One region of the Streptomyces lancefieldiae genome, then DNA from elsewhere that is predicted to be linked to it. Evidence: riboswitches for the same ligand, from Rfam matches in the RefSeq annotation. Region 1 holds a riboswitch; each other region holds the start of a gene.
The links. Region 1 has a riboswitch for cyclic di-AMP ahead of RM812_RS28770 (transglycosylase SLT domain-containing protein). Riboswitches for the same ligand answer to the same signal wherever they lie in the genome.
Positions count from the first base shown of each region.

Region 2: it holds a riboswitch for cyclic di-AMP, as region 1 does, so the genes downstream of both, RM812_RS11945 (C40 family peptidase) here and RM812_RS28770 (transglycosylase SLT domain-containing protein) in region 1, are expected to answer to the same signal.
Region 3: it holds a riboswitch for cyclic di-AMP, as region 1 does, so the genes downstream of both, RM812_RS06870 (transglycosylase family protein) here and RM812_RS28770 (transglycosylase SLT domain-containing protein) in region 1, are expected to answer to the same signal.

Region 1 covers NZ_JAVRFH010000037.1:6,539-16,584, forward strand. The annotation lists gene RM812_RS28745 (flavodoxin family protein) at 23-628, shown strand; gene RM812_RS28750 (ABC transporter permease) at 647-1,612, opposite strand; gene RM812_RS28755 (ABC transporter ATP-binding protein) at 1,599-2,582, opposite strand; gene RM812_RS28760 (LolA family protein) at 2,622-3,842, opposite strand; gene RM812_RS28765 (polyprenyl synthetase family protein) at 4,315-5,325, opposite strand; cyclic di-AMP (ydaO/yuaA leader) riboswitch at 6,038-6,205, shown strand; gene RM812_RS28770 (transglycosylase SLT domain-containing protein) at 6,210-6,701, shown strand; gene RM812_RS28775 (HAD family hydrolase) at 6,708-7,517, opposite strand; gene RM812_RS28780 (GNAT family N-acetyltransferase) at 7,795-8,859, shown strand; gene RM812_RS28785 (glycosyltransferase) at 8,904-10,046, shown strand, end outside.
Region 2 covers NZ_JAVRFH010000009.1:162,893-172,938, reverse strand. The annotation lists gene RM812_RS11965 (8-amino-7-oxononanoate synthase) at 1-361, shown strand, start outside; gene RM812_RS11960 (DUF397 domain-containing protein) at 405-635, opposite strand; gene RM812_RS11955 (helix-turn-helix domain-containing protein) at 669-1,529, opposite strand; gene RM812_RS11950 (ATP-binding protein) at 1,743-2,234, shown strand; gene RM812_RS11945 (C40 family peptidase) at 2,298-2,771, opposite strand; cyclic di-AMP (ydaO/yuaA leader) riboswitch at 2,775-2,917, opposite strand; gene RM812_RS11940 (ATP-dependent Clp protease proteolytic subunit) at 3,369-3,695, opposite strand; gene RM812_RS11935 (ABC transporter permease) at 3,813-4,814, opposite strand; gene RM812_RS11930 (TetR/AcrR family transcriptional regulator) at 4,919-5,572, shown strand; gene RM812_RS11925 (urease subunit gamma) at 5,737-6,039, shown strand; gene RM812_RS11920 (urease subunit beta) at 6,054-6,365, shown strand; gene RM812_RS11915 (urease subunit alpha) at 6,358-8,079, shown strand; gene RM812_RS11910 (urease accessory protein UreF) at 8,088-8,762, shown strand; gene ureG (urease accessory protein UreG) at 8,926-9,603, shown strand; gene RM812_RS11900 (urease accessory protein UreD) at 9,591-10,046, shown strand, end outside.
Region 3 covers NZ_JAVRFH010000005.1:95,209-105,254, reverse strand. The annotation lists gene RM812_RS06900 (hypothetical protein) at 1-164, shown strand, start outside; gene pkaE (serine/threonine protein kinase PkaE) at 203-1,693, shown strand; gene RM812_RS06890 (SurA N-terminal domain-containing protein) at 1,852-2,499, shown strand; gene RM812_RS06885 (nucleoside triphosphate pyrophosphohydrolase) at 2,627-3,613, shown strand; gene RM812_RS06880 (cytochrome P450 family protein) at 3,693-5,000, shown strand; gene RM812_RS06875 (transglycosylase family protein) at 5,147-6,244, shown strand; cyclic di-AMP (ydaO/yuaA leader) riboswitch at 6,427-6,593, shown strand; gene RM812_RS06870 (transglycosylase family protein) at 6,598-7,329, shown strand; gene eno (phosphopyruvate hydratase) at 7,676-8,956, shown strand; gene RM812_RS06860 (FtsB family cell division protein) at 9,160-9,633, shown strand; gene RM812_RS06855 (DUF501 domain-containing protein) at 9,663-10,046, shown strand, end outside.

The DNA of each region.
Region 1 (10,046 bases):
GCCGATGATTCCGGGGGACCTCATGACCCGCCGTTTCCTCTTCCTGCTGGGCAGCAGCCGCCCCGACGGCAACACCGAGCTGCTCGCCCGCCGCGCCGCCGAACAACTGCCCGCGGACGTCGAACAGCGGTGGATCGACCTGGCCGAGCACCCCCTGCCCGAGTTCGAGGACCTGCGGCACGACAGCGACCACAGGCGACCCGCGGAGGGCAACGCGGGCCTGCTCCTCGGCGCCACGCTCGCCGCGACCGACCTCGTGATCGCCTCGCCGCTGTACTGGTACTCGCTGTCCGCCCCGGTCAAGCGCTACCTCGACCACTGGTCCGGCTGGCTGCGCACCCCCGGCCTGGAGTTCAAGGCGACCCTGTCCGGCCGCACCCTGTGGGGCGTCACCGCGCTCGCGCACGAGGAGCAGGAGGTCGCCGACCCCCTGATCGGCAGTCTGAACAACTCGGCGGCCTACATGGGCATGCGCTTCGGCGGCGTGCTGCTCGGCAACGGCAGCAGGCCCGGTGACGTCCTGAAGGACACCGAGGCACTGAAGCGCGCCAAGACCTTCTTCGCCGAGGAGGCGCCGCTCGCCCGCTTCCCCTACGAGCGGACGGGCGCCGCCGCGCCTACGCCGTGATGTCCTACGCCGTGATGTCTACGCCGTGATGTCCTTCGCCGTGAACCGCGCCCAGGCGGCCGAGCCGAACACCGCCGCGTAGAGGCCCTGGAGGCCGAGGTTCTTCACCAGGTCGTCCCAGTAGACCGGTTCGCGCATCAGGTCGGCGAAGGACAGCCAGTAGTGGGAGAAGAAGTAGGGCTGGAGCGCGTCGAGCTGCGGGATCTGGTCGAGGATCTGGACGGTGATCAGCAGCCCGACCGCGGTCGCCATCGCCGCGATGCCGCTGCCGGTCAGGGTCGAGACGAACAGGCCGAGAGCCGCGACACCGACGAGGGAGGCGGCGACGACCAGGGCGATCAGCAGCGCCCGCCCCAGGCCCTCGGCGTAGGTGATCCGGGTGCCGGAGATGGTGACCAGGTCGCCGACCGGGAAGAGCAATGCCCCGACCGCGAGCGCCGAGACCGCGACGACCAGGGTGGCGGCGAGGCAGAAGGCGATCACCGTCGCGTACTTGGTGAGCAGCAGCCGGGTGCGGCCGGCCGGGGCGACCAGGAGGTAGCGGAGGGTGCCCGCGCTCGACTCGCCGGCGATCGCGTCGCCCGCGATGACACCGACCGCCATCGGCAGGAAGAACGGCAGGGTCGCGGCGAGCGCGGTGAAGACCAGGAACAGGCCGTTGTTGCTGATCTGCGAGATGAAGGCGGGCCCCTCGCCGCCTCCGCCGCCCCCTCCTCCGCCTCCGAAGGACGACCCGTCGCTCGTCTCGATCTTCACGGCGATTCCGACCAGGACCGGCACCGCGGCCAGCACGCCCAGCAGGGCGAGAGTACGCCAGCGCCGGAAGGTGATCAGCAGCTCGCTGCGGAGCAGCCCGAAGGACCACAACGGACTCGGGACGCGCACCGCCGCCCTCTGCGCTTCGGCCCCCGAAGCCTCCACCCGCGACGCATCCACCCGCGACGCCTGCGACGACTCCGCCCGCGACGCCTCAGCCCGCGACATCGAAACCCTCCCCGGTCAGCGCCACGAACGCGTCCTCCAGGGAGGCCCGTTCCACTCCGAAGCCGCGGACCCGCACGTGGGCCGCGACCAGGGCGGCGTTCAGGTCGGCGAGGTCACGGTCGGGTGGCTCCGCCGTCACCCGGTCCTCGGCGACGACGACGTCCCCGGCCCCCTGCTCCTTCAGCACCCGGGCCGCCTCCCCCGTGTCCGGCGTGGTCACCACCAGCCGCCCCCGCGCCCCGGCCGCCAGGTCGGCGACCGCGCCCTGCGTGATCAGCCGTCCCCGCGCCATCACCGCGGCGTGCGTGCAGACCTGCTCGATCTCGTCCAGCAGGTGGGAGGAGAGGAAGACGGTGGTGCCGTCGGAGGCCAGTTCGCGCACGAGCGCGCGGATCTCACGCATGCCCTGGGGGTCGAGTCCGTTGGTGGGCTCGTCCAGGACGAGCAGGCGGCGCGGCTGGAGCAGCGCCGCGGCGAGGCCGAGCCGCTGCTTCATGCCGAGCGAGTACGCCTTCGCCTTCTTGCCGGCGGCGGCCGCGAGGCCCACTCGCTCCAGCGCCGCCGCGACGCGCTCGCGCCGGGTGCGCGGGTCCGCGGTCGGGTCGGCGGCGTCGTAGCGCAGGAGGTTGTCGCGGCCGGAGAGGAAGCCGTACAGGGCCGGTCCCTCGATGAGGGCGCCGACCTGGGGCAGTACGGCGCGGGCGGCGCTCGGCACGGGCCGGCCCAGCACACGCGCGGTCCCCGAGGTCGGCTCGATCAGGCCCATCAGCATGCGGATGGTGGTCGTCTTGCCGGAGCCGTTGGGGCCGAGGAAGCCGAAGACGCTGCCCGCCGGGACGGTCAGGTCCAGACCGTCGACGGCGAGCTGTCCGCCGCGGTAGCGCTTGGTGAGCCCGCGGGTGGCGATGACGGCGTGCTCCGCGCTCCCCTGGTCCGGGCGCTCCGGCTCCGTGGCGGACGGTTCGGCCATCGGCTCCCTCTCCTCGTCGTCGTACGGGACGGACCCCGTCTACTGCGCGGCGTCGGCCGCCTTCACCAGTGCGTCCTTGGTGACCGCACCGGCGTAGACCTTGCCGTCGTCGGTGATCAGGGCGTTGACCAGGCGGGTCTTGAAGACCGTGCCCGAGCCGAAGTCGCCCTTGACCTGGTCGCCGAACGAGCCGAGGAAGCCGCCGAGGTCACCGCCCGCCGAGGCGGTGGGCAGGCCCTGACCGCCGGTGTCGAAGGTGGCTATCGCGTTCCAGCCCTCGCCGATGACCTCGAGGCCGTCCATCTCCCCGGCGAGGTCGCCCTCGGCCACCCGCCCGTGCTCCGGCGCCTTGGCCGCCTCGTCGGCCTCGTCGGCCTCGGTGACCTTCGCACCCTTGGGCGGGGTGAAGTCGAACGTCGACGCGGCCGGCTTCGCGAAGCTGACCTGCGTGAAGCCCGCGTCGAGGACGGCTGCACCACCGCTCGACGGGGTCAGCGTGAACTTCAGCGGCATGCCGGTCTCGGCGTCCACCGCCACGGTGATCGCGCCGACCGTGGAACCGTCCTGCTTGGGCTTGACGACCAGTCGGTACGCGTCCCGGCCGGCCACCTGCGCGGTGCCGTCGACCGTGACGGACGTGGTGTCGTCGACCGCCTTGAGCGCCTGGTCGGTGAGGTCCTTCGGGGTGGCCGGCACCTTCTTCTCCGGCTGCTCCGCGCTGCCGGACGCGGTGGAGTGGTAGACCTCGTTGGACTTGCTGTCGTAGCCCCAGACGTCCTTGCCGTCGTGGATCAGGCTGTACTCGGCGGCGTTCTCCAGCAGCGACAGCTTCTGCCGGTCGGGGCCGTCGGCGGCGACCCGCAGCGTGTGCGTGCCGGTCACCAGCTCGGTGAGCTTGGCCGACGGGTCGGCGGCCGAGCCGTCCTTGTCCCCGTCCGAGCTCGGACCGCCAGACATTCCGGACATCAGGCCGCTCTCCAGGCCGCCGAGGTCCGGCAGGCCCAGGTCCGTGCTGATCTTGACCGTGCCGGACAGCTGCTGGACGTCCGACGTGGCGATCTTCTCGATGAGCTGCTCCGCCGTGACCTTCGGCAGGTCGGGGTCCCCCGAGTCGGCGAGCGCGGGGACGAGTCCGATCGTCGCGGCCGCCACTCCCATCACCGCGACCGGGACGGCGTACCGCGCGGCCCTGCGCCGTCCGGACCGCAGGCCCTCGCCCGCTCCGGCGGTCGTGTTGTCGTCGGAATCGATCGATGCCATCTGTGCCCTACCTCCGTCGTCGGCGGCGGCTGTCTCGCGACCTCGCACTCGTTCACCCGTGAGCCGCCATTCTCACCCGAATCGGTGAGGATTGGTGTGTTCCGTGGTGACCATCTGACCAAATCGACCGAGCGGAATCGTCAGACCCCGGGCTCAACTCCGTGTACTCCTGCGGGATGACACGAAGGGGCGGCGACTCCCCCGGCCCGTAGGGGTGGGGTACACCGTCCGGTACCGGGCGGCGGAATACGCCGTCCACCAGGCGGCCGGACACGCCGGCCGCACCGGGTAGCGGGATACGCCCGCCGCACCGGGCAGTGGGACACGCGCCGATCCACACCGGGCAGTGGGCCATGCCGGCCGCACCGGCGGCGGGACACGCCGGTCGGCACAGGGCGGTGGACACGCCGGACGGCACCGGAAACGCGCTCGCACGGGGAACCCGTGACGCGGGTCACGGGCGGCCGGGCGCTCAGCCGGCCCGGTGCACCACGGCGTCGCACAGCTCCACCAGCGCGGCCTTGGCCTCGCACTCCCTGAGCGGGGCCAGCGCCGCACGGGCGTCCTTGGCGTACCGCACGGTGTCCCGCCGCGCCTGCTCCAGCGCGGGGTGGGCGCGCAGCAGCCGCAGCGCCTCCGCGTGCCGCGCGTCGTCACTGAGGTCGGAGTCCAGCAGCTCGCACAGGGCGATGTCCTCGGCGAGCCCCAGCCGGGCCGCCCGCTCGCGCAGCCGCAGCACCGGGAGGGTCGGGATGCCCTCGCGCAGGTCGGTTCCGGGTGTCTTCCCCGACTCGCGGGAGTCGGAGGCGATGTCCAGGACGTCGTCCGCGAGCTGGAAGGCGACGCCGAGGCGCTCGCCGTACTGGGTCAGCACGTCCACGACCGTCTCGTCGGCGCCGGACATCATCGCGCCGAACCGGCAGGAGACCGCCACCAGCGACCCCGTCTTGCCGCCCAGCACGTCCAGGTAGTGGTCGACCGGGTCGCGCCCGTCCTGCGGGCCCGCCGTCTCCAGGATCTGGCCGGTGACCAGCCGCTCGAACGCGAGGGCCTGCACCCGGACCGCCTCGGGCCCGAGGTCGGCGAGGATCTGGGAGGCGCGGGCGAAGAGGAAGTCGCCGGTGAGGACCGCGACCGAGTTGCCCCAGCGGGTGTTCGCGCTGGGCACCCCGCGCCGCACGGCGGCCTCGTCCATCACGTCGTCGTGGTACAGCGTGGCGAGGTGGGTCAGCTCCACGACCACGGCCGAGGGCACGATCCCGGGGGCGTAGGGGTCGCCGAACTGGGACGCGAGCATCACCAGCAGTGGCCGGAACCGCTTGCCTCCGGCACGTACCAGGTGCTGGGCGGCCTCGGTGATGAAGGGAACCTCGCTTTTGGTTGCCTCAAGCAACCCTTCCTCGACAGCCACCAATCCGGCCTGGACATCGGCTTCCAGAGCCTGGTCCCGCACGCTCAGCCCGAACGGCCCGACGACGGTCACGAGGGGTCTCCTGTCTGCTGGTGTCTACTGGCGATTACCTGGCTTGTCGATAGGTCGCTGCCACCACTCGAGCCAGCGTATCCGGTCACGTTTCGATCACCGCTAGCGCCCACCGTTACAGGCCGGTCGGTATCGGATCATGCGCGCTATGTTTTTGATCAGCTGATATGAGCAGATATTGATCGACATCACTCGAGGGTCTCGATACGGGGCACGGTGGCCGGAAGCCGCCACCGAAGATCCCATCACCGCTCCCCGGGGTCCGCACTCCGGGAGCGTCACCCACTCGGCACACACACCCCCCTCCCCCTCTCGAACGGATGCCCGCACAGCATGCGGGAACACCCGCAGGGGCGCGACACGAGACACGAGGAGCGGTCGGCCGGGCCGGACCGCCGGCCGGCTGCCGACGCCCTCACCACCGGCAGCCGGTTGACGCCCAGTTGGGCCTAATGCCCGATTTGCCACTCTTCTCGGGTCCCGTGAGTTGGCTCACGTCGCCCCACCCGTCGCCGACCCCGCCGCGAACCGTGTCTCCCCTTTGCCCCGTAAGCCAGTTGAGGCTTGGCAACCGCAAAGGATCAAGCACCCCAAACGCCCCAGAACAAGGTCAACAGGCACGTTGGGTGATTCCTGCACTTGTTTCGGACATGTGCTCTCGCATACGTTCCCGGCCAGTCGGGCGGACGCCGAATCCTGCCACCGCCGGACGCACAGTCATCCACCAACACACTCGCAGGCAGGAGCGGGGGACCCAGGTAAGTCGCCGCGCCGGTCACCACCGGAGCGGCTCGGGGTGAAGCCGTGCCCGACAGGGCGCGGCCGGGCACCTCCCCGCCCGAACCCGACAGCTCACCTCGCAGGCGTAAGGAGAGGGACTCAACATGTCTGCCAACGGTCAGAACCGTCACGCCCGGACCACCCGCCTCGCCCGCAAGCTCGCCCTGGCCGGCACCGGCGCCGCCGTACTCGCCCTGCCGCTCATCGGCGCCACCGGCGCGTCCGCGGCCACCCCGGCCGCCGCCACGACCGCCACCACGGCGACGACGACGTACCCGAACAACCTCGACGGCTGGATCCGGGAGTCGCTCGACATCATGGCGCAGCACGGCATCCCCGGGTCGTACGAGGGCATCCACCGCAACATCATGCGGGAGTCGTCCGGCAACCCGCTCGCCATCAACAACTGGGACATCAACGCCGTCAACGGCACCCCGTCCAAGGGCCTGCTCCAGGTGATCGACCCGACCTTCCGGGCGTACCACGTGGAGGGCACCTCCTGGGACCCGTACGACCCGGTCGCCAACATCACCGCGGCCTGCAACTACGCGGCCGACCGTTACGGCTCGATGGACAACGTCTTCGGCGCCTACTGAGCCGCACTAGGACATCGCGAAGACACGCTCGAGGACGACGGCCACGCCGTCGTCCTCGTTCGTCAAGGTGACCTCGTCGGCCACCGCCTTGAGTTCCGGGTGGGCGCCGGCCATGGCGACGCCGTGGGCCGCCCAGTGGAACATGGGGATGTCGTTGGGCATGTCCCCGAAGGCGATGGTCCGGCGCCGGGACAGGCCCAGGTGCTCGGCGGCCAGCGCCAGACCGGTCGCCTTGGTGATGCCGCACGGCTGGAGTTCCACCGTCCCCGGCCCCGACATCGTGACCGTCGCGAGGGAACCGACCACCGTGCGGGCCGTCGCCGCCAACTCGTCGTCGGACAGATCGGGATGGCGCAGCAGCACCTTGCTGATCGGCGCGCTCCACAGCTCGTCGCGCCGCTCGACCCGCACCGCCGGCAGCGTCGGGTGGGGCATCAGGTACCCCGGCTCGATGAGCGTCAGGCCGTCGACGCCGTCCTGGTCGGCCGCGGCGTACACCTGCCCCACCTCCGCCTCGATCTTGCCGAGCGCGGTCTCGGCCAGCTCCCGGTCCAGGGTGACCGACCACAGCATCCGGTGCGCGCCGGCGTCGTACACCTGCGCGCCCTGTCCGCACACCGCGAGCCCCGTGCAGCCGAGGCGGTCGAGCAGGGCCCGCACCCTGGGCGCCGGCCGCCCGGTCACCACCAGATGCCGCGCACCGGCCTCACCCACCCGCGCCAGCGCGGCCAGCGACCGGTCGGAGACGGTGTCGTCGCCGCGGAGCAGCGTGCCGTCGAGGTCGGTGGCGACGAGTGAATACGCGGTGCGGTCCATGATCAGAGAATACGGACGCCGCACCTGTCCGACTCACCGGCGATCGCATCCGAACGAGGACGCACGACTACGTACGACAAGGCGCGAGGACGGCGCGAGGACAGCCCGAACGTGTCCGAAACCTGTCACATCATCGGCTACAGCCGGTTAAAGGCCTGTGCACCGATTGGCAACAACATCTGCCGCTACCTACCCTGCGGGGCGGCCCCGGGGGTACCTTCCTGTTGTCCAGGGGGGACTTGATCGGGGGGTCGGGTTGAACGGCGGACGTGTACGCGTGCTCAGGCCACAGGAGCTGGGCGAGGGGGAACGGCAGCACTGGCGCGAGCTGCGCGCCAGGTCGACGGCGCCGCGCAACCCGTTCATGGAACCGGAGTTCACCGACGTCGTGGGCCGGGTACGGCCGCGGGCGCGGGTGGCGGTGCTGTACGACGGCGGTGAGGCGGCCGGTTTCCTGCCGCACGAACGCGGACCACTGGGCCAGGGCCGGGCGATCGGGCTCGGGGTGTCGGACTGCCAGGGCGCGGTGCTGCGCCCGGGACTCACCCCGGACACCCGCCAACTCCTGCGGGCCTGCGCCCTGTCGAGCTTCGCCTTCGACAACCTGGAGGCGGAGCAGGAGCTGTTCGTGCCGCACGCCGCCGAGGAACACACCGCCTACGTCATCGACGTGGAGAAGGGGTACGAGGCGTACGAGAGCGTGCTGCGCGCCCAGTCGCCGAAGTTCCTGAAGACCACCCTCGCCAAGGAGCGCAGGCTCGGCCGCCAGGTCGGGGACGTGCGCTTCGTGTTCGACGAGCGCGAACCGGCCGCGCTGCGCACGCTCATGGAGTGGAAGTCGGCGCAGTACCGCAGGACGGGCCGACGGGACCGGTTCGCGCAGGAGTGGATCAGCCGGCTCGTCGCCCGGCTGGCCGAGACCCGGGCGCCGGAGTGCACCGGCACCCTGTCCGTGCTCTACGCCGGCGGCCGACCGGTCGCCGCCCACTTCGGGCTGCGCTCGGCGACGGTCCTGGCGTGCTGGTTCCCGGCCTACGACCTCGACTTCGCCAAGTACTCGCCGGGGCTGGTACTGCATCTGCGGATGGCCGAGGCGGCCGCCGCCGAGGGCATCGGCATGCTCGACATGGGGCGTGGGGCTGCGGAGTACAAGGACTCGCTGAAGACCGGCGAACTTCCCGTGTACGAGGGATCGGCAACCCGCCCGGGGGCGGGGGCCGCGCTGCACTGGCTCGGCCGCGAACCGGCCCGCCGCGCGCACGGCTTCGTGCGCACCCGTCCCCGGCTGGCCTCGCTGGCGGCACGGACGTTGAAGGGCATGGCCCGGCTGCGCCGGTCATGACGGGCCGTGTGCGGCCCAGGGGCTTCGAGCGAGGGGGTGGGCGCGTGTCCCGAACGGCACGTGCGCGACAGGAGACGCAAGAGGAGATCGCCCGGTTTCTGAGCATCGGGCCGGTCCAGGTCGCCGAGCTGGACCTGGGCGCCGAGGCGGGGGGCCTCAGACCCGGGCCCGGCAGTCCTCCGGTGACGTCCGGCGCGGTCTTCGTGCTGGTCAGGAGGGACGGCCGGCCCGTCGGCACACTGCTGGGGCAGGTACCGGAGGGGGCTGATCCGGCTGAGGTGCTGGCGGGGCCGGCCGGCGCCATGCTGGAGGGGGCGCCTCACGAGGCGGTGCGCGGGGCGGCCTGCGAGGCCCACGGCGAGCCGGTGCCCGGGGCGGACGACGGGACGCTCGGCGATGCGGGCCGTGTGGCCAACGGCGAGGCGGACGACGCGAAAAGCGGCCAGGTGGCGCGCGGTGCGCCGCCCGCCAGTGTCGTGGTCGCCACCCGGGAGCGCGCCGGCCAACTCGCCCGCGCACTGGACTCGCTGCTCGCACAGGACCACCCGGACTTCGAGATCGTCGTCGTGGACAACGCGCCCGTGACCCGGGAGACCCGGGAGCTGGTCGAGCGCAAGTACGGCGAGCGGGTGCGGTACGTGTGCGAACCGCACCCCGGCCTCGCGGTCGCGCACAACCGGGGGCTCGCCGCCGTGCGGCGCGAGGTGGTCGCCTTCACCGACGACGACGTGGTCGCCGACCCGCGCTGGCTCACCGAACTGACCTCGCCCTTCGCCGCCGACCCGCGCCTGGGATGCGCGACCGGGCTGATCCTGCCCGCGCGGCTGGGCACCCCGGCGCAGGTGCTGCTGGAGAGCCACGGCGGCTTCGCCAAGGGCTTCACCCCGCGGACGTACGACCCGCGGCGACCGCCCGCCGACGAGCCGCTGTTCCCGTTCACCGCGGGACGCTTCGGCTCCGGCGCCAACATGGCCTTCCGTACGAACGCGCTGCGTGCGGTCGGCGGCTTCGACCCGGCGACCGGCGCGGGCACGCGCGCGCGGGGCGGCGACGACCTCTACGGGTTCGTCCGCGTCCTCGCCCAGGGACACCGGCTGCGCTACACCCCCTCGGCGTTGGTGTGGCACCACCACCGGGAGACCTGGCGCGACCTGGAGACCCAGGCGTACGGCTACGGCGCCGGCCTC
Region 2 (10,046 bases), on a different contig from region 1:
CGACACCGGCCTCGCCCCCGCGGCGGCGGGCTCGGCCCTGGCGGCGCTCACCCTGCTGCGCCGCGAGCCGCAGCGGGCGGCGCGGGCCCGGGAGGTGGCGGCCGACCTGTACGCCCGCCTGACCGCCCTGGGGCTGGAAGCGGTACGTCCGCACGCCGCGGTCGTCGCGGTGCGCGCCCCCTCCCCGGAGGGGGCCGTACGCTGGGCGGCCGACTGCCGGGCGGCCGGCCTGTCCGTGGGCTGTTTCCGTCCTCCTTCCGTGCCCGACGGCATCTCACGGCTCAGGCTGACCGCTCGTGCGGACCTCTCCGGGGATCAGATCGAACGCGCTGTACGGGTGATCGGCGAAACGCGACCATGAGTCGGCGTGACACGGCCGTGCGCCGCCCGATGCCCCGTCGGCGTCAGCGGCCGTGGATCCCGGCCGTGAACGACGCCCAGCTCTCGGGGGAGAAGAGCAGCGCGGGTCCGGCCGGGTCCTTGGAGTCGCGCACGGCGAGCAGTCCGGCCCAGGGGCCGGCCGACGGGCGGGCCGCCTCCACACAGTTGTTCGCTCCGGTGCTGTAGCTGCTGCGCAGCCACCGCACCCCGGGCAGTTCGGTACTGGCCCGGATGGTCCGGGGAAGTTCCGACACGGAGCCTGAATTGGTGCCTGACATGGTGCCTCCTTACGCGCCTGCCGCGGTCGCGGCGATGAAGTCCAACGAGTCCTCGGGCGAAAGGGCATGGGTCAAAAGGGCATCGAAGGCCTCGGTGTAGGCCTCCAGGTCTTCTTTCCGTTCGAGATGCAGGCTACTCGTCAAGTGGTCGAGAACAACCACGTCCAGATCAGAAGTGCGCGAAAAAGAGAAGATTACGAAAGGGCCGGTGACACCGATGTGCGCCCCGGCGGCGAACGGCAGTACCTGGAGCCGGACATGGGGGAGAGACGCGGCCTCGACCAGGCGCGCCAGCTGACGGGACATCACCCCGGGCCCGCCCACCTCCCGGCGCAGTACCGCCTCGTCCAGGACCGCGCTCAGTTCCAGGGGCCGCTGCGCCCGCAGCACGTCCTGCCGGGCGAGCCGGACCTCCACCAGCGTGTCCAGCCGCTTCTCGGGCAACCCGTCCACCGCGGCGCGGGTCACCGCGCGGGCGTACTCCGGCGTCTGCAGCAGGCCGGGGACCACCGTGGTCTCCAGCGTGCGCATCGCGCTCGCCTGGGACTCCAGGCTGATGAAGTCCCGGTACGTCGGCGGCAGCACCCCTCGATAGGCGTGCCACCAGTGGTTGCGGCCGCCCGTGTCGTCGGAGCCTGCCAGCATCACCAGTAACTCGCGCAACTGGGCGTCGTCCACCCCGAAGGCGTCCAGCAGTAACCGCACATCGGCCGGTTTCGCGCCGCTGGTCCCGGTCTCGATCCGGCTGACTTTCGACTGGTGCCAGCCCACCAGTCGGGCCGCCTCACCGCTGGTGATCCCCGCCGACGTGCGCAGGGCGCGCAGTTCGGCGCCCAGCTTCCGGCGACGCACCACGGGACCGTGCTGCATGGGCCACTCCCTTACTCCCTATGGTCCGCCCGAATACGCTCTGCCGTCGCAGAGTTCACCGCTTCGAGCGACAGATATATGCATATCTTGGGGGATCGCCGTCCTTCACCGCCCTGGGGTGGCAGTCTGGCGGCGAAGCACCAGTCCGGGACCGTACTCGAACCATCCGCTCCGTGTCGGACCGCGGTCCCGGGGGAAAGGGACGACGTCTCCATGGCAGACCATCTGGAAGCATCCGTCACTCTGCCGAGCGATCCCGCCTCGGTGGCCGCCGCGCGCACCTATGTGGTCGGCACGCTGGCGGAGTGGGGCCTGCCGGCGGACACCGAGGTGTCCGACACCGTCCGGCTCATCGTCTCCGAGCTTGCGACCAACGCGGTCCAGCACACGCTCGGACAGTCCCCCACCTTCACGGTGGACCTCGGGCTCGACCGTCGGTCACGGCTGCGCATCGGCGTCACCGACAGCCATCCCCGCTTCCCCAAGCGCCTGCCCGCCGCCGTCCAGCAGGACAACGGCCGGGGCATGGTGATCATCCGCTGGCTGACCGCGGAGTGCGGCGGCAAGCTGAGAGTCCGGCCCACGCGTGAGGGCGGCAAGACCGTCTCCATCGAACTGCCCTGGACACCCCTGGGCGGACCGGTGACCCCCGAACCGGTCACGGCCGCGGGACAGGTCGTGGGCGGCCAGGAGCCTCAGCCGTGAGGCGCCTCGGCGGCACACGGGCAGGTGACGACGGGTCAGGGCACCGTCACCTGCCCGGGCCCGCTACTTGACCCGGCCGTACCAGACGCTGCTGGTCCAGATCTTCTCCAGGCGTACCACGGCCCCGGTCTTCGGGGCGTGCCAGATCCTGCCCTTCCCGGCGTAGATGCCGACGTGGTAGACGCTGCTGCCCGAGTGGAAGAACACCAGGTCCCCGGACTTGCGATTCTTGGCGGAGACATGACGCGTCTTGTTGTACTGCTGGGCCGCGGTGCGCGGCAGCTTCTTGCCGGCCTTCTTGAACGAGTACAGCGTCAGGCCCGAGCAGTCGAACCTGCGTGGACCGGTGGCACCCCACATGTACGGGGAACCTTTCTTGGAGGCCGCGATCTTGAGGGCCTTGGTCGCATGGGTCGCCGCCGCTGCTTCGGAGGCGGCACCGGGGACCACGACGGATCCGCCCATGGCGGCGAGGGTGAGAGCTGAGGCCGTGCCCGCGCGGGCCATCAGGGACGGGACACGATTGAGCGTGGACATGCGCAACCCTTCGTCAGCCGCCTGTGAAGGGTGACCTGTCGGATTCGGGCTGGCGAAGTTGCCCGGCCGCACGAGTGCGGCTTCACCCCAAGGGCTGCTCGGCCCGGCGCCTCTCGCGGAGATCACCGTTCCGGCGGCCCGTCGTGCTCGGGTCCTCCACTCCTGCCGATCCACTCCTGTCGACCGGTCGTCCGGGCGGCGGCAGGACTCGGCGTCCGCCCGGACCGCCCCGCCGCTGCGGCGGGGGCTTGTCGTCAGTCACGGATCTTGTCTCCTCCGGTGGGAAATTCCCAACGGGACGTGCACTTTGTGTTGTTACTCGCCGTTCATCCGTTCGGGTGGGCGCATCCGGGTTCGAGCCACCGCCGAGTGCGTCGACGAACCGGGGACCTGCGGCGCAACGACTTGTTCCGCTGACCGGGAGGACACGGTGCGCAACTTCGGCCGGTCGGAAATCGGGGGTGTTCCTACGCCGAAAGGGGGTACGCCGTTTGGTCCGTTTCGGGCCCCTGCCGCCTGAACCGCCGGAAACGGCGGAAGCCTGACGCGCGGTCCGCCGTTCCCCGCTCGAGCACCCGAAGCCCAGGTACAGGTCGATCAGGTCGGCCTCCGCGCGGGTCGGGGCGGGCAGCGGCGGCGGTTCCGGTGGCAGCGTCGGCGGCTCACCTCAACGCCGGACGTCGGGAGCGTGGCCCTGCGGCCGGGCGCCGTCCGGTCCACCGGGCCGTGCTCCGGGGCCTGGTGCGCGTCCAGGTTCGCTGCCCGCTCGATGTCGGTGTTCACCCGCTCGGGAGTGCGGCCCGTGTGCCGTACGGGGATCCGCTCCAGGCGGGCGCGGATGTGGGCGAACGCGTCGGCGTGGAGGGCCGGATCACTTGCCTTCCCCTCCTTCGGGCCGGTGAACGGAGGTTGACTGGGCGTCACCCGGACGCCCCGGCAGTACGGCGCGCCGGCCCGGGGTGCCCGCCGCCGGCGGCCCCGCGGCGGAGGGACCGGCCTGCGCCGGGCAGCAGCACACCCTGGTCACCCCGGGCGCGGCCCTCAGACCGACCGGGCCGGCGCCGGGGCCCGGTCGGAGACGGGCGCCTCGCTGTGCGCGCGCCGGCGCAGTGTGCCGCCGAGCAGGACCGCACCCAGACCCAGTACGACCCACCACGTCAGCGTGAACACGGGTCCCGTGGCCGCGGCGCCGTCGAAGAAGGAGACCGAGCGCAGCAGTGAACCGCCCGCCCCCGGCGGCAGCCACTGGCCGATCGCCCCGGCCGGCCGGGGCAGCATCTCCGGGGCGGAGGCCACTCCCGAGAACGCGTTGCCCAGCAGCACCACCAGCAACGCGCCCAGGCCGATACCCGGCCGCCCGAGCAGCGCCCCGAGCCCGGCCGGGCCCGCGGCCACGGCCAGCGTCGACAGCCCGAGGACCCCGGCCACGGCCCACCAGTCGCCGGTGACCACCCCGAGCCAGCTGTGCGTGATCGCCGTCGCCACCAGGCCGGTCAGTGCGGCGGCGCCGACCAGTGTGCCCACCGCGCGCAGGCCGCGCAGCCCCAGCAGGGTCACCGTCGCACCGGCCGCGACTCCGGCCAGCGCGAGCGGCAGCACGCTCGCGCTCACGGCGGCGCCGCGCGGGTCCGCCTCGGGGGCGGGCACCACGTCGACGACCTGGACGGAGGCCCCGGTGGCGGACGCCTGTGCGCTCACCGCCTGCTGCAGCAGTTGGGCCACGGCGGGGCCGGCCGCGGACGCCGTGAGCAGTTTCGGGCCCCCGTCGGTCACGACCACCGCGCCGTACACCGTCCGCTCCTGGAGCGCGTCGCGGGCGGCGGCCTCGTCGGCGTAGCGGTGGATCTCGAAGGCGCCCTCCTTCTGGGTGAGTCGCTGCTCCATCTGCGCGACCGCGGCCGTCGGCCCCGCCACACCGAGCGGCAGATCGCGGGGTGCCGTGCGGGCGGCGGGCCAGGCGAAGGCCCAGAGGGCCAGCGCCACCATCACGGGGACCAGGACGACGATGGCGGCCATGCGGCGGCCGTGCGACGGGGACGACATGGGCGCTCCTTGTAAAAAGAAGATTCGTTCGTTTTACTTCCCGCTCCACCGTGCGGCGATCCGGGTTCCTTGTCAAGAAGGAATGTTCGTTTTAGGTTGGCTCCATGGCCCGCGTATCCCAGGCACACCTCGACGCCCGCCGTCGGCAGATCCTCGACGGCGCCGCGCGCTGCTTCGCCCGCAACGGCTTCCACGCCACGTCGATGCAGGACGTCCTGAAGGAGGTCGACCTGTCGGCGGGCGCCGTCTACCGCTACTTCAGCGGCAAGGAGGAGTTGATCGAGGCGATCGTCACCGAGGTGCTGGGCACGGTGCGGGACATGTACGAGCGGGCCGCGCTGGAGAGCCCGCCGCCCATGCCCGACGAGCTCATCGTCCGGACCCTGACCCACATGACGCAGGGACGGTCGGCCGTGGGGGAGGACGGTGAGTGGCTGTTCCCGAGGCTCATGATCCAGGTCTGGGCCGAGACGCTGCGCAACGAACAGCTGTCGGCCACCCTGAGCGAGGGCTTCGGCAAGGTCAGGGCGGCCTGGGTGAAGGTGGTGGCGCGCTATCAGGAGACGGGCATGATGCGCGACGACGTCGACCCGGACGCCGTGGTCCGCACACTGATGGCCACGGCCCAGGGGCTCGGCGCCCAGTACGCGTTGTTCGGCGGCTTCCCGCACGAGGCCCTGCGGGCGGGCATGCGGGGGCTGCTGAGCATGCGAGAGGCATCCGGCGACATCGGTAATCAGTCGGTCAAATCCGAGTGACGTGGCGGAAACACTGCAACCCTACTCTCCACCCGATCCACCTGCGGTTTTGAACACCGGTGTGTGCGTTTCCCGTGCATTCATGTGTGTTACATCTATAGCCGTCGCGGTGGCCGCGGCAGCCGGACCGTCGGGTCCTGGCGTGACGCCCTGTGAGGTGGTAAGTGCAACTGACCCCGCACGAGCAGGAGAGACTGCTCATTCATGTGGCCGCGGACGTGGCGGAGAAGCGCCGCGCACGAGGCCTGAAGCTCAACCACCCCGAGGCCGTCGCGCTGATCACCGCGCACATCCTCGAAGGTGCCCGCGACGGTCGTACGGTCAGTGAACTCATGGCCTCGGGACGCAAGCTGCTCCAGCGCGACGAGGTCATGGAGGGCATTCCCGAGATGATCCACGACGTGCAGGTCGAGGCCACCTTCCCCGACGGCACCAAGCTGGTCACCGTCCACGATCCGATCATCTGACGGGGACAGCAGCCATGATTCCCGGAGAGATCCTGTTCGCCGACGAGCCGGTGGCCTTCAACGAGGGACGCCCGAGCGTCCGCCTGACCGTGCTCAACACCGCCGACCGGCCCGTCCAGGTCGGCTCCCACTACCACTTCGCCGAGGCCAACCCCGGTCTCGACTTCGACCGCGCGGCGGCCCGCGGCAAGCGGCTGAACATCGCCGCCGGCACCGCCGTCCGGTTCGAGCCCGGCATCCCGGTCGACGTGGAACTCGTCCCGCTCGCGGGTGCTCGCGTCGTCGTCGGACTGCGCGGTGCGACCGGAGGTGCCCTCGATGCCTGAGCTGTCCCGCGCCGCCTACGCCGACCTGTTCGGCCCGACCACCGGCGACCGCATCCGCCTCGCCGACACCGACCTGCTCGTCGAGATCGAGGAGGACCGCTGCGGCGGCCCCGGCCGCTCCGGTGACGAAGCCGTCTTCGGCGGCGGCAAGGTCCTGCGCGAGTCCATGGGCCAGTCCCGCGCCACCCGTGCCGAGGGCGCGCCCGACACCGTCGTCACCGGTGCCGTGATCATCGACCACTGGGGTGTCGTCAAGGCCGACATCGGCATCCGTGACGGCCGCATCACCGGCATCGGCAAGTCCGGCAACCCGGACACCATGGACGGTGTCCACCCCGAGCTCGTCATCGGCCCCGAGACCGAGGTCATCGCCGGCAACGGCAGGATCGTCACCGCGGGCGGCATCGACACCCACGTCCACTTCATCGCCCCCGCCGCCGTCGACGAGGCGCTCGCGTCCGGCGTCACCACGCTCATCGGAGGCGGTACCGGTCCCGCCGAAGGCAGCAAGGCGACCACCGTCACCCCGGGTTCCTGGCACCTCGCCCGGATGTTCGCGGCGCTGGAGTCGAGCCCCGTCAACATCGGCTTCCTGGGCAAGGGCAGCACCATGTCCAAGGAGTCCATGCGCGACCAGCTGCGCGCCGGCGTCCTCGGCTTCAAGATCCACGAGGACTGGGGCGCCACCCCCGCCGTGATCTCCGCCTGCCTCGACGTCTGCGAGGAGTCCGGCGTCCAGCTCGCCGTCCACACCGACACCCTGAACGAGGCGGGTTTCGTCGGTGACACCTTCGACGCGGTGGCCGGCCGTACCCTGCACGCCTTCCACGTCGAGGGCGCCGGCGGCGGCCACGCGCCCGACATGATCACGGCGGTCTCGCTGCCCAACATGCTGCCGGCGTCCACCAACCCGACCCGGCCGCACACCGTCAACACCGTCGAGGAACACCTCGACATGCTGATGGTCTGCCACCACCTGAACCCGGCGGTCCCCGAGGACCTGGCCTTCGCCGAGTCCCGCATCCGGCCCAGCACCATCGCCGCCGAGGACATCCTGCACGACATGGGAGCGATCTCCATCATGTCGTCCGACGCCCAGGCCATGGGCCGCATCGGCGAGGTGATCCTGCGGACCTGGCAGACCGCGCACGTGATGAAGCGGCGCCGCGGCTTCCTGCCCGGTGACACCCGCGCCGACAACCTGCGGGCCCGTCGCTACGTCGCCAAGTACACCATCAACCCCGCCGTGGCCCAGGGCATCGAGCACGAGGTCGGCTCCGTCGAGGCCGGCAAGCTCGCCGATCTGGTGCTCTGGGATCCGCGGTTCTTCGGGGTGAAGCCACAGGTCGTCCTCAAGGGCGGACAGATCGCGTACGCGCAGATGGGCGACGCCAACGCCTCCATCCCCACCCCGCAGCCGGTCCTGTCGCGTCCGATGTTCGGCGCGCTCGGCAGGGCGCCCGCCGCCAACTCGGTCAACTTCGTGGCCCAGGCGGCCATCGAGGACGGCCTGCCGGAACGCCTCGGTCTCGGGCGGGAGTTCGTACCCATCCGGTCCACTCGCGGCCGCTCCAAGGCCGACATGCGGCAGAACGACGCCCTGCCGCGCGTCGAGGTCGCCGCTGACTCCTTCGCGGTGACCATCGACGGCGAGCTCGTCGAACCCGCACCCGTGGCCGAACTGCCGCTCGCCCAGCGGTACTTCCTGTTCTGAGCGCCGACATGAGCCGCGCAGCACTGCTCGTCCTCGCGGACGGCCGCTTCCCCGCCGGAGGGCACGCCCACTCCGGCGGGGCGGAGGCCGCCGTCCGGGCGGGACACGTCACCGACGCCGCGACCCTGGAGGATTTCTGCCGGGGGCGGCTGCACACGAGCGGGGCCGTCGCGGCCTCCCTGGCGGCAGCCGCGGCCCTCGGTGTCGACCCCGGGGAGCTCGACGGGGCCGCGGACGCCCGTACGCCGTCGCCCGCCCTGCGTGCGGTGGCACGCAGACTCGGCCGACAGCTGACGCGGGCCGCCCGTGCCACCTGGCCACATCCCGAACTCGACGCGCTGGCGGCGCGGTTCCCCAAGGGTGCGCACCAGCCGGTCGTGCTCGGGCTCGCCGCCCGCGCGGCCGGGCTCGGGCCGCTGGACGCGGCGTACTGCTCCGCCTACGAGGGGGTGAGCGGGCCGGCGACGGCCGTCGTGCGGCTGCTCGCACTCGATCCCTTCGACGCGACCGGCGTGCTCGCGCGGCTCGCGACCGAGGTGGACCGGGTGGCCCGGGACGCCGTGGACGCGGGGGTGCGGGCCGTGACCGAGGGGGTTGACGTGCTGCCCGCGCGGTCCGCGCCGTTGCTCGAGGTGGGGGCGGAGGCGCATGCGGCCTGGGCTGTGCGGCTGTTCGCCTCGTAGTGGGTTCGCCCCCGCCGCCCCTTCCCGTTCCCGACCCCAGGGGCTCCGCCCCTTTGACCCCGCCGGGGGGCTTCGCCCCCCGGCCCCCCTTTCGGCCTGAACGGCTTCGTCCTCAAACGCCGGACGGGCTGAGTACGGCCCCCTTGCTTCTAGGAGTCGCAGCATGCATCTCGACCATCACCACGACCTTTCCGCCGCCGTCTCCGCCGATGCCCACCGGGCCGACGGCAGGCGTCGGGCCCTACGGATCGGGCTCGGTGGTCCCGTCGGATCCGGGAAGACCGCCACCGTCGCCGCGCTCTGCCGGGCCCTGCGCCAGGAGTTCTCCCTCGCCGTCGTCACCAACGACATCTACACCCGCGAGGACGCCGAGTTCCTGCTCCGCGAGGCGGTGCTGCCACCGGAGCGGATCAGCGCCGTGGAGACGGGAGCCTGTCCGCACACCGCGATCCGGGACGACATCTCCGCCAACCTGGAGGCCGTCGAGGACCTGGAGGACGAGGTCGGGCCGCTCGACCTGGTCCTGGTGGAGTCCGGTGGGGACAATCTCACCGCCACCTTCTCCAAGGGGCTCGTCGACGCCCAGGTCTTCGTGATCGACGTGGCCGGCGGCGACGACATCCCGCGCAAGGGCGGGCCCGGCGTCACCACCGCCGACCTGCTGATCGTCAACAAGACGGACCTCGCCCCGTACGTCGGCTCCGACCTCGCGCGGATGGCCGCCGACGCCAAGGAGCAGCGCGGTGAACTGCCCGTCGTCCTGCAGTCGCTGCGCAGCGAGGCCGGTGTCCGGGAGGTCGCCGACTGGGTGCGGGCGCGGATCGCCGCGTGGACCGCGTGACCACCCCGGGCGGCGTGCGGGCGAGGGCGCGCGTCCTCGCCCGCGGCGACGGACGCGGTGGCACCGTCCTGCCCGTGCTGGAGGGCGAGGGGCCGCTCGCCGTGCGGCGGACCCGGGGCAGTGCCGCCGAGGCCCGGGTGATGCTGGTCGGCGCGATGAGCGGGCCGCTCGGCGGCGACCACTTCACGGTCACGGCCGAGGCGGCACAGGGCGCCCGGCTGCGGGTCGGCTCGGCCGCCGCCACCCTCGCCCTGCCGGGGCAGGACAAGACCGAGGCCCACTACGACGTCCGGCTCACCGTCGGCGACGACGCCGAACTGCACTGGCTGCCGGAGCAGTTGATCTCCGCGCACGGCAGCGACCTGTACGTCACCACCCGCGTCGACCTCGCCGCCACGGGTCGGCTGCTGCTGCGCGAGGAGCAGGTGCTCGGGCGGACCGGC
Region 3 (10,046 bases), on a different contig from region 1:
CCTACCAGGTCCCGCAACCGCTGCATCCCGTGCAGCCGCCCCCGCACCGGCAACCGCCCCCACCCGCCCGCATCGACCAGGTCCGCGCCGAGCTCGACGAGCTCAGCGACTACCTGCGCCGCCATGACGGCCAGGGCAACGGCAACCACGAGGGCGGAAGGTGACCGTGGCGACAGGACGCGTCGTCGCCGGCCGCTACGAGCTGTCCACGCTCATCGGACAGGGCGGCATGGGCCAGGTCTGGACGGCGTACGACCGACGGCTCGACCGGCGTGTCGCGGTGAAGCTGCTGCGCCCCGACAAGGTGGCCGGACAGGAGGCCGCCGAGCTGCGCCGCCGGTTCCTGCGCGAGTGCCGGGTGACCGCGCAGGTCGACCACCCCGGCCTGGTCACGGTGCACGACGCGGGCAGCGAGGGCGAGGAGCTGTTCCTCGTCATGCAGTACGTCGACGGCGCCGACCTCTCCGACCACCTCGCCGAGCACGACCCGTACCCGTGGCAGTGGGCCGTCGCGGTCGCCGCGCAACTGTGCGCCGTGCTCAGCGCCGTGCACGCCGTGCCGATCGTCCACCGCGACCTCAAGCCGCGCAACGTGATGGTGAAGCAGGACGGCACCGTCACCGTCCTCGACCTCGGCGTCGCCTCCGTCATGGACGCCGACACCACCCGCCTCACCCACACCGGCACCCCCGTCGGCTCGCCCGCCTACATGGCGCCCGAGCAGGCGATGGGCGGCGCGGTCGGCCCGTACACCGACCTGTACGCGCTCGGCGTACTCCTGCACGAACTCCTCAGCGGTGACGTCCCGTTCGCCGGCTCCACGGCGCTCGGCGTGCTGCACCGGCACCTGTACGAGCCGCCGCTGCCCGTGCGCCGCGTCCGCCCCGAGGTCCCCGAGGCGCTCGAAGCACTCGTCCTGCGCCTGCTCGCCAAGGACCCCCAGCACCGCCCCGCCTCCGCCCAGGAGGTCTACGAGCACCTGGCCGTGCTCCTGCCCGCCCGGGGCATGCCCACCGGCGGCCCCCTCGACCCCACCCGCCCCTTCCTGCGCCCGCACGCCCCCTGGCCCGACCGCGCCCGCACCCCCGCACCCCGGCCCGCCCCGGCATCCCCCGCCGCCGAAGCCGGGAAGCCGGACGTCGCCCGCGCCGTCGACGACGTCAAACGCCTCCTCGGCGAGGGCCGCATCACCCAGGCCGTCGACATCCTCGGCGCGATCCTGCCCACCGCCGCCGAGCAGCACGGCGAACGCTCCCCGGTCGTGCGCACCCTGCGCAAGCAGTACGCGGCCACCCTCATGGACGACGGCCAGTACCGGCGCGCCCTGCCCGAGCTGCGCCGCCTCGCCGACGAGCGCGCCGCCGAGGCCGGCCAGGCCGACCCGCAGTCCCTGCGCCACCGCTACGACGCCGCCCAGTGCCTGGAACAGCTCGGCGAACCGGCGGCCGCCCTCGCCGAGTACCGTGCGCTACTGCCGTACTACGAGAACCAGTACGTCGCCGGCGACCCCGACCTGGCCCACGACGTCCGCCGCCGCATCGGCCACCTGCTCCTCGCCCTCGGCGACCGCGCCGCCGCCCACGGGACGCTGGCCCGGCTGCTGCACGACGTGGAGCGCGTCCACGGCCCCGGCCATCCGCTCGCTGCCGAGATCCGGCGCACGCTCCAGTGGCTCGGTCAGGTACGCGGCTGACGACCGTCACCCGGCCCGGAGCGAGGCGGTGCCCGAAGTCCTCACGAATCGTTGGGCGAATCGTTGGTCGAATGGGTTGGCCGGAGACGGGCCACTGCCTACCATCGATCATCGCAAGACTTTGTGCACCGTCGCACAATCTCCAACGGGAGGTTCCCTTGCACCGCCGCCGTCGCTCCGCGCTCCTCCTCGCCGCCGCGATCGCCGCCGCGGCACCCGTCCTCACCGCCTGCGGCAACGACGCGCATCCGGGCGCGGCGGCCGTCGTGGGCGACCAGCGGATCACCGTCGCCCAGCTGGAGAACCGCGTCGACGAGGTGCGCGAGGCACAGCGGGCCGCCGTCCCGGACCAGGACCAGTACCAGCAGGTCGTCGCCAGGACCGGCAGCCTCACCCGCGACACCCTGCACGGCATGGTCCTCGACCAGGTGCTGCACCGCGCCGCCGAGGACGCGGGCGTGACCGTCACCCGCAAGGAGGTCGGGGAGATGCGCACCGGCCTGGAGCAGCAGGCCGGCGGCGCCAAGGAGCTGGAGACCGTCTGGCTGCAGCAGTACGGCGTCGCCCCGGCGCGTCTCGAGGACAACCTCCGCCTCCAACTGGAGGCCCAGAAGCTCGCCGGCAGCCTCGGCACCGACACCAGCCGCCCCGAGTTCTGGCAGGCCCTCTCCCGGGCCTCCGAGAAGCTCGACGTCGACCTCAACCCGCGCTACGGCGCCTGGGACGTCCAGAAGAGCAGCCGCGTCGACGCACAGACGCCGTGGGTGCGGGAGATCACGGCGGCGGGGACCCGCCAGACGGCGTAACCCTCCTGCGTACGCACGCCCCCCGCACGGCCCCCCCCCGCACGGCCCCCCCCGCACGGACCCCGCACGGCCCCGCGCCCTGTGGACAACTCGAGGGGCCGTCGGCGGCGTGCGTTAGGTTCGGAGAGTGAACGCAACCACCGCCGACGCGACCACCCCCGACCAGGGCCGCATCGTCCTGCTCACCACCAGCCACCGTGTCGCCCCCGGCCTGCTGTCCTGGCCCGCCTGGCAGGCCCTGCACGGCGCCGACCGCGTGCTGTGCGCCGACGGAGCGCACCCGCAGCTGCCGTATCTGCGCGAGGCGGGCATACGGGTCGACGAGGCGGCCCCCACCGCCGAGGAACTGGTCGCCGCCTGCGCCGGCGGTCACACGGTGGTGGTCGTCGCGACCGGCGAGGGCGACCCCGCGCTCACCGACGGTCTGGCCCGCCTCGCCGGCTCCGGACGCCTCGCGATGCCGGAGCTGGAACTGCTCCCCGCCTCCTACGACCTCCCGGGCGCGCGCCTGCTCGACCTCGTCCAGGTCATGGACCGCATCCGAGTGGAGTGCCCCTGGTCCTCCCGGCGGACCCACGAGGGCCTGGCCAAGTACGCCATCGAGGAGGCGTACGAACTCGTCGAGGCGATCGAGGACGGCGACCGCGACGAGCTGCGCGAGGAACTGGGCGACGTCCTGCTCCAGGTCGTCTTCCACGCCCGCATCGCGGAGGAGGACCCCGACACGCCGTTCTCCATCGACGACGTGGCCGGCACCATCGTCGCCAAACTGATCCACCGCCACCCGCACGTCTTCGGCGACGAGACGGCGACGACCCCCGAGGAGGTCCGGGAGCACTGGTTGCGCACCAAGGCCGTCGAGAAGCAGCGCACCTCGGTCACCGAGGGCGTCCCCCTCGGCCAGCCCGGTCTCGCCCTCGCGGCCAAGCTCGCCTCCCGCGTCCGCACGGCCGGCCTCCCCGTCCCCTTCCCCTCCGGCGAGGGCATCGGCTACGAACTCCTGGCCCTGGCGGCACGCGCCGAGGCCGAGGGCACGGACCCGGAGGCGGCCCTGAGAGCGGCGGCACGGGCGTACCGGGACGCGATCAGGGAGACGGAGGGCGCCGAGGGCTGAGACCGGTGCCGTCTGGGGCCGGCGGAGGAAGGGACACCGGCGCCCCGGACTCCCCCGGCTCCCCGGATACCGTCAAGGGGTGACCGACCACTCCACGCCCGACCGCCCCGCCCCCGAGCTGTTCACCTGGGAGTTCGCGAGCGACCCCTACCCCGCCTACGCCTGGCTGCGCGAGCACGCCCCCGTGCACCGGACGAGGCTGCCCAGCGGGGTGGAGGCCTGGCTGGTCACCCGGTACGCCGACGCCAAGCAGGCCCTGGCCGACCCGCGGCTGTCCAAGAATCCGGCGCACCACGACGAGCCCGCGCACGCCAAGGGCAAGACCGGCATTCCGGGGGAGCGGAAGGCCGAGCTGATGACCCACCTGCTGAACATCGACCCGCCGGACCACACCCGGCTGCGGCGGCTGGTCAGCAAGGCGTTCACGCCCCGCCGGGTCGCCGAGTTCGCGCCCCGGGTGCAGGAGCTCGCCGACGACCTCATCGACCGGTTCGCCGGCACGGGGTCCGCCGACCTGATCCACGAGTTCGCCTTCCCGTTGCCCATCTACGCCATCTGCGACCTGCTCGGCGTCCCCCGCGAGGACCAGGACGACTTCCGGGACTGGGCGGGGATGATGATCCGGCACGGTGGCGGGCCGCGGGGCGGTGTCGCGCGGTCGGTGAAGAAGATGCGGGGCTATCTCGCCGACCTCATCCACCGCAAGCGCGCGGCGCTGCCGCCCGAGCCGGGCCCCGGCGAGGACCTCATCTCCGGCCTCATCCGCGCCTCCGACCACGGCGAGCACCTCACCGAGAACGAGGCCGCGGCCATGGCCTTCATCCTGCTGTTCGCAGGGTTCGAGACCACGGTCAACCTGGTGGGCAACGGCACGTACGCCCTGCTCACCCACCCCGAGCAGCGGACCCGCCTGCAGGAGTCCCTCGCCGCCGGCGAGCGCGACCTGCTGGAGACCGGGGTCGAGGAACTCCTGCGTTACGACGGACCGGTGGAACTGGCCACCTGGCGCTTCGCCACCCGGCCGCTCGCCATCGGCGGGCAGGACATCGCGGCCGGTGACCCCGTCCTCGTCGTCCTGGCCGCCGCCGACCGGGACCCGGAGCGGTTCACGGACCCGGACACCCTGGACCTCGCCCGCCGGGACAGCCAGCACCTCGGATACGGCCACGGCATCCACTACTGCCTCGGCGCCCCGCTCGCCCGGCTGGAGGGACAGACGGCGCTCGCCACGCTCCTGACCCGCCTCCCGGATCTGCGCCTCGCCGCGGACCCGGCCGAGCTGCGTTGGCGCGGCGGGCTCATCATGCGCGGACTGCGCACCTTGCCCGTTTCCTTCACACCGGTCACGTCACCGGCCGACAACGTCACGCCGCCGACGCAAAAGTGACACGCGCTCAACTCTGTGATCTTCACGTGATCTGTGCGGCATGAACTTGTGACAAGCGATCATCTGCCTATACGTTCACGGATCAGCGTGGTGTGTGGAGCATCGTTCACCGCGCGGGCCCCCGTCGTCTCGTGAAAGGTCGTCGCATGCTCTCCGGGAACGGTCGTCACCGCCGCCCCCGCCAGGCCCCCGCCCTGGTCGTCGCCGCCGGAGTGACCGGCTCCGCCATCGCGATCCCCCTCCTCGGCGCCACCGGCGCCCACGCGGCCGACGGGGTCAACTGGGACCGGGTCGCCGAGTGCGAGACCGGCGGCGCCTGGAGCCAGAACAGCGGCAACGGGTACTACGGCGGCCTGCAGCTCTCCCAGGAGGTGTGGGAGCGGTACGGCGGCCTGAAGTACGCGCCGAGTGCCGACGAGGCCAGTCGCGCCCAGCAGATAAGAATCGCCGAGAAGCTGCACGCGGACCAGGGCATCGCGGCCTGGCCGACCTGTGGTCTGCTCGCGGGACTGGGCAACGACTCGGCGTCCGCGGGCAGCGGTCCGGGCGCGACGGGTGACGGCTCGTCGCAGGGGTCGGGGACGTCGACCGCCCCTGAGCCGACCGACACGTCCGACTCCTCCGGTTCCTCTGGTTCCTCTGGTTCCTCCGGCTCGTCCGGTTCCTCCGGTCCGTCCGGGGCCTCCCGTTCGACCGACGCCTCGGAGCCGACTCCCGGCACGTCACCTTCGTCCTCCGCCTCGACCGCTCCTGACTCCCCGTCGACCACAGGGGACGAATCGAACAAGTCCGACACGTCCACTGAATCCGGCTCCACGGCGAGCGCCGACCCGCAGGAGCCCGGCGGCTCGCACAGGGGTACGCCCAAGACTGATGAAACGGACAAGGCGGGGCAGAGCGACGGCTCTTCGGCTCTCACCGACACCGAGGATTCCGGTTCGGGCCGGCATCGTGGCGGCAGCGCCGACGAGGGCGCGGCGGACGGCCGTTCGGCCGAGTCCTCGGGCCGGCACGCCTCGCGTGGCGAGGGTGGCGAGGGTGGCGAGGGTGACGCGCGAGAGGTCGTGGACGGCTCCTACACCGTCCGTTCCGGCGACAGTCTTTGGGGTATCGCCGACTCCCTCGACCTCGACGGCGGGTGGCACTCGCTCTACACCGTCAACAAGACGGTCGTCGGCGCCGACCCGGACCACATCCTCCCCGGTCAGACGCTCACGGTCATGGGCGAACCGGGTGAAAAGTAGGGGGAGTTCGCGTCACGGTTCGAGGCATATATCCGTTTTGGATCTCGTGAGAGATAGGTCTCAGAAGCCGTGATCGTCTTTGAAAATCCGCGGAGCGCGTGGCTACGGTCGTGACCGCTCGCCTCCGCGGGCCCCGGCTGCCGCAACGCCGAATCCTGCCAGCGGCCGTCCGGGAACAGTCGTCGCGTCAAGCGCCGCAGGCAGGAGCGGGGGAACCAAGGTAAGTGCCGTACCGGGCAGTTGAGCCGGAGCGGCTAGGGGTGGAGCCGAGTTCCGCGAGGAACCCGGCCGGGCAACTCAACCGGCCCGAACCCGACAGCTCACCTCGCAGGCGTCGGTGAGGGGATCGATCCATGCTGTTTTCCGGCAAGGGCAAGCACCGTCGTCCGTCCAAGGCCACCCGTGTCATCGCCGTCGCCGGTGTCACCGGCGCGGCCGTCGCCGCCCCGCTGATGGCGGCCGGCAACGCCTCCGCCGCCACCGAGTCCGAGTGGGACGCCGTCGCCCAGTGCGAGGCCGGCGGCAACTGGTCCATCAACACCGGCAACGGTTACTACGGCGGTCTGCAGTTCTCCGCCTCCACCTGGGCCGCCTACGGCGGTACGCAGTACGCCGCCACCGCCGACCAGGCGACCAAGGCGCAGCAGATCGAGATCGGCGAGAAGGTGCTCGCGGGCCAGGGCAAGGGTGCCTGGCCGTCCTGCGGCACCGGCCTGTCGGGCGCCGCGTACACCGGTGGCGGATCCTCCGGCGGGGGCCAGGACAGTGGTTCCTCGCAGGGCTCCGGCAGCTCCGGGAGCACGCAGAGCCAGAGCAGCGGCTCCACCGCCGACCGCTCCACCGAGCAGAAGGCCTCCCGCTCCGCCGAACGCCCGGCGGCCAAGAAGGAGACCGTCACCACCCCGACCGGCAAGAAGGTCGAGAAGGGCGACGGCGAGTACAAGGTCGTCAAGGGCGACACCCTCAGCTCGATCGCCGAGGCGCACGACGTCGAGGGCGGCTGGGCGAAGCTGTTCAAGCTGAACGACGACATCGTCGACGACGCCGACCTGATCTACCCGGGCCAGCAGCTGCACCTGAAGTAGGCAGCGGCCCCCTTGCTCCCGTCCCGGTGCGTGTTCCCCCGTACGCACCGGGACGGGTTTTTCACGCCCCGATTCCGTTCCCGGTTCCGTTCCGGGCTCCGTTCCTGGTTCCGTCCGCTGTTCCGTCCCCGAACCCGTCCCCGGTTTCCGCCCCTGTTTACGCGAACGTCTTTGTTCCGTTCGGAAACAATTTACTCTCGGTTCTGTCCACCGGGTGGGCGACCGGCTGGCCGATCGCCCGGAGCCGGTTAGGCTCGTCCCGCAGAGCCGCTGCGGTCCTGCGGACCGGTTGCGGTTCGGCGGACCCGCGTCACACCGAAGCGTCACATTGAAGAAGGAGATGCTCGTGCCGTCCATCGACGTCGTCGTAGCCCGGGAAATCCTGGACTCCCGAGGCAACCCCACGGTCGAGGTCGAGGTCGGCCTCGACGACGGCAGCACGGGTCGTGCCGCCGTTCCGTCCGGTGCCTCCACCGGCGCCTTCGAGGCCATCGAACTCCGTGACGGCGATGCCAACCGTTACCTGGGCAAGGGTGTCGAGAAGGCCGTCCTGGCCGTCATCGAGCAGATCGGCCCGGAGCTCGTCGGCTACGACGCCACCGAGCAGCGCCTGATCGACCAGGCGATGTTCGACCTCGACGCCACCGACAACAAGGGCTCGCTGGGCGCCAACGCCATCCTGGGCGTCTCGCTCGCCGTCGCCCACGCCGCCTCCGAGGCCAGCGACCTGCCGCTCTTCCGCTACCTGGGCGGCCCGAACGCGCACCTGCTGCCGGTGCCGATGATGAACATCCTGAACGGCGGCTCGCACGCCGACTCCAACGTGGACATCCAGGAGTTCATGATCGCCCCGATCGGCGCGGAGTCCTTCTCCGAGGCCCTGCGCTGGGGCGCCGAGATCTACCACACCCTGAAGAAGGTCCTGAAGAGCAAGGGCCTGGCCACCGGCCTCGGTGACGAGGGCGGCTTCGCCCCGAACCTCGGCTCCAACCGCGAGGCCCTCGACCTGATCCTCGAGGCGATCAAGGAGGCCGGCTACACCCCCGGCGAGCAGATCGCCCTCGCGCTCGACGTCGCCGCCTCCGAGTTCTACAAGGACGGCTCCTACACCTTCGAGGGCAAGGAGCGCTCGGCCGCCGAGATGACCGAGTACTACGCGGAGCTCGTCGACGCGTACCCGCTGGTCTCCATCGAGGACCCGCTGTTCGAGGACGACTGGGAGGGCTGGAAGACCATCACCGACAAGCTCGGTGACAAGGTCCAGCTCGTCGGCGACGACCTGTTCGTCACCAACCCGGAGCGCCTGGCCCGCGGCATCGAGGAGGGCGCCGCCAACGCCCTGCTGGTCAAGGTCAACCAGATCGGTTCCCTGACCGAGACCCTGGACGCCGTCGAGCTGGCCCAGCGCAACGGCTTCAAGTGCATGATGTCCCACCGCTCCGGCGAGACCGAGGACGTCACCATCGCCGACCTGGCCGTCGCCACCAACTGCGGCCAGATCAAGACCGGTGCCCCGGCCCGCTCCGAGCGCGTCGCCAAGTACAACCAGCTGCTGCGCATCGAGGAGATCCTCGACGACGCGGCGGTGTACGCCGGCCGCAGCGCGTTCCCTCGCTTCAAGGGCTGACGCCGGTAGGCAGCGTCGTCCGTACGTCCCCGTACTCGGTCCCGTACCGTGTGCGGGGACGTACGCGTGTAGGACGGCCGTGACGAGGCATGAGGGCGAACGGGAGGCGGGGACATGGCGGTGCTGTGCTGTCCCGGGGGACACCCCCTGGACCCCCGGCCGGACGGTGGGGCGGTCGGCGTGGGCATGCGAGGTGGGACTCCGTGACCGGCCGGGACCGTTTCTCCACCGCGACCAGGATCCGGATCATCGGGGAGCAGACCGCGGCCCGGGTCTACCGCTCGCAGACCAAGCGCCAGGCCCGCCGCTCCCGGCTGACCGGCCGGGCCGCGCTGCTGGCGATGGTGCTCTGCTCGCTCGTCGTGGCGCTCGCCTACCCGATACGGCAGTACGTGGCCCAGCGCGCCGAGATCGCCGACCTCCGGCAGGAGCAGGAGGAGACCCGGCAGCGGGTCGAGGACCTGCGCGGCCTCAAGGCGCGCTGGCAGGACGACGCCTTCGCCGAGCAGCAGATCCGGCTGCGGCTGCACTATGTGATGCCGGGGGAGACGGGATTCGTCGTCGTCGACCCGGACGCGGCCAAGCAGGCGCGCACCGATGTCGGCGCCGCCGACCGCCCCTGGTACCGCAACGTCTGGGCGGCGGTCGACAAGGCCGACGCCGCCCACCGGCAGTGACTCAACAGGAAGACCAGCAGAAGACAGCCATGCAGACTCCCCCGCCGACCACCGAGCGCACCGAGCCCACCGACGCGGACGTCGAGGCGTTCCAGCAGCAGCTCGGGCGCCCCCCGCGCGGACTGCGCGCCATCGCGCACCGCTGCCCCTGCGGACAGCCGGACGTCGTGGAGACGGCACCGCGGCTGCCCGACGGCACGCCCTTCCCCACGCTGTACTACCTGACGTGCCCGAAGGCGGCCTCCGCGATCGGCACGCTGGAGGCGAACGGCGTGATGAAGGAGATGACCGAGCGGCTGGCCACCGATCCGGTGCTGGCCGCCGCCTACCGGGCCGCGCACGAGGACTACATCCGGCGCCGCGACGAGATCGAGGAGCTGACCGGCTTCCCGAGCGCGGGCGGCATGCCGGAC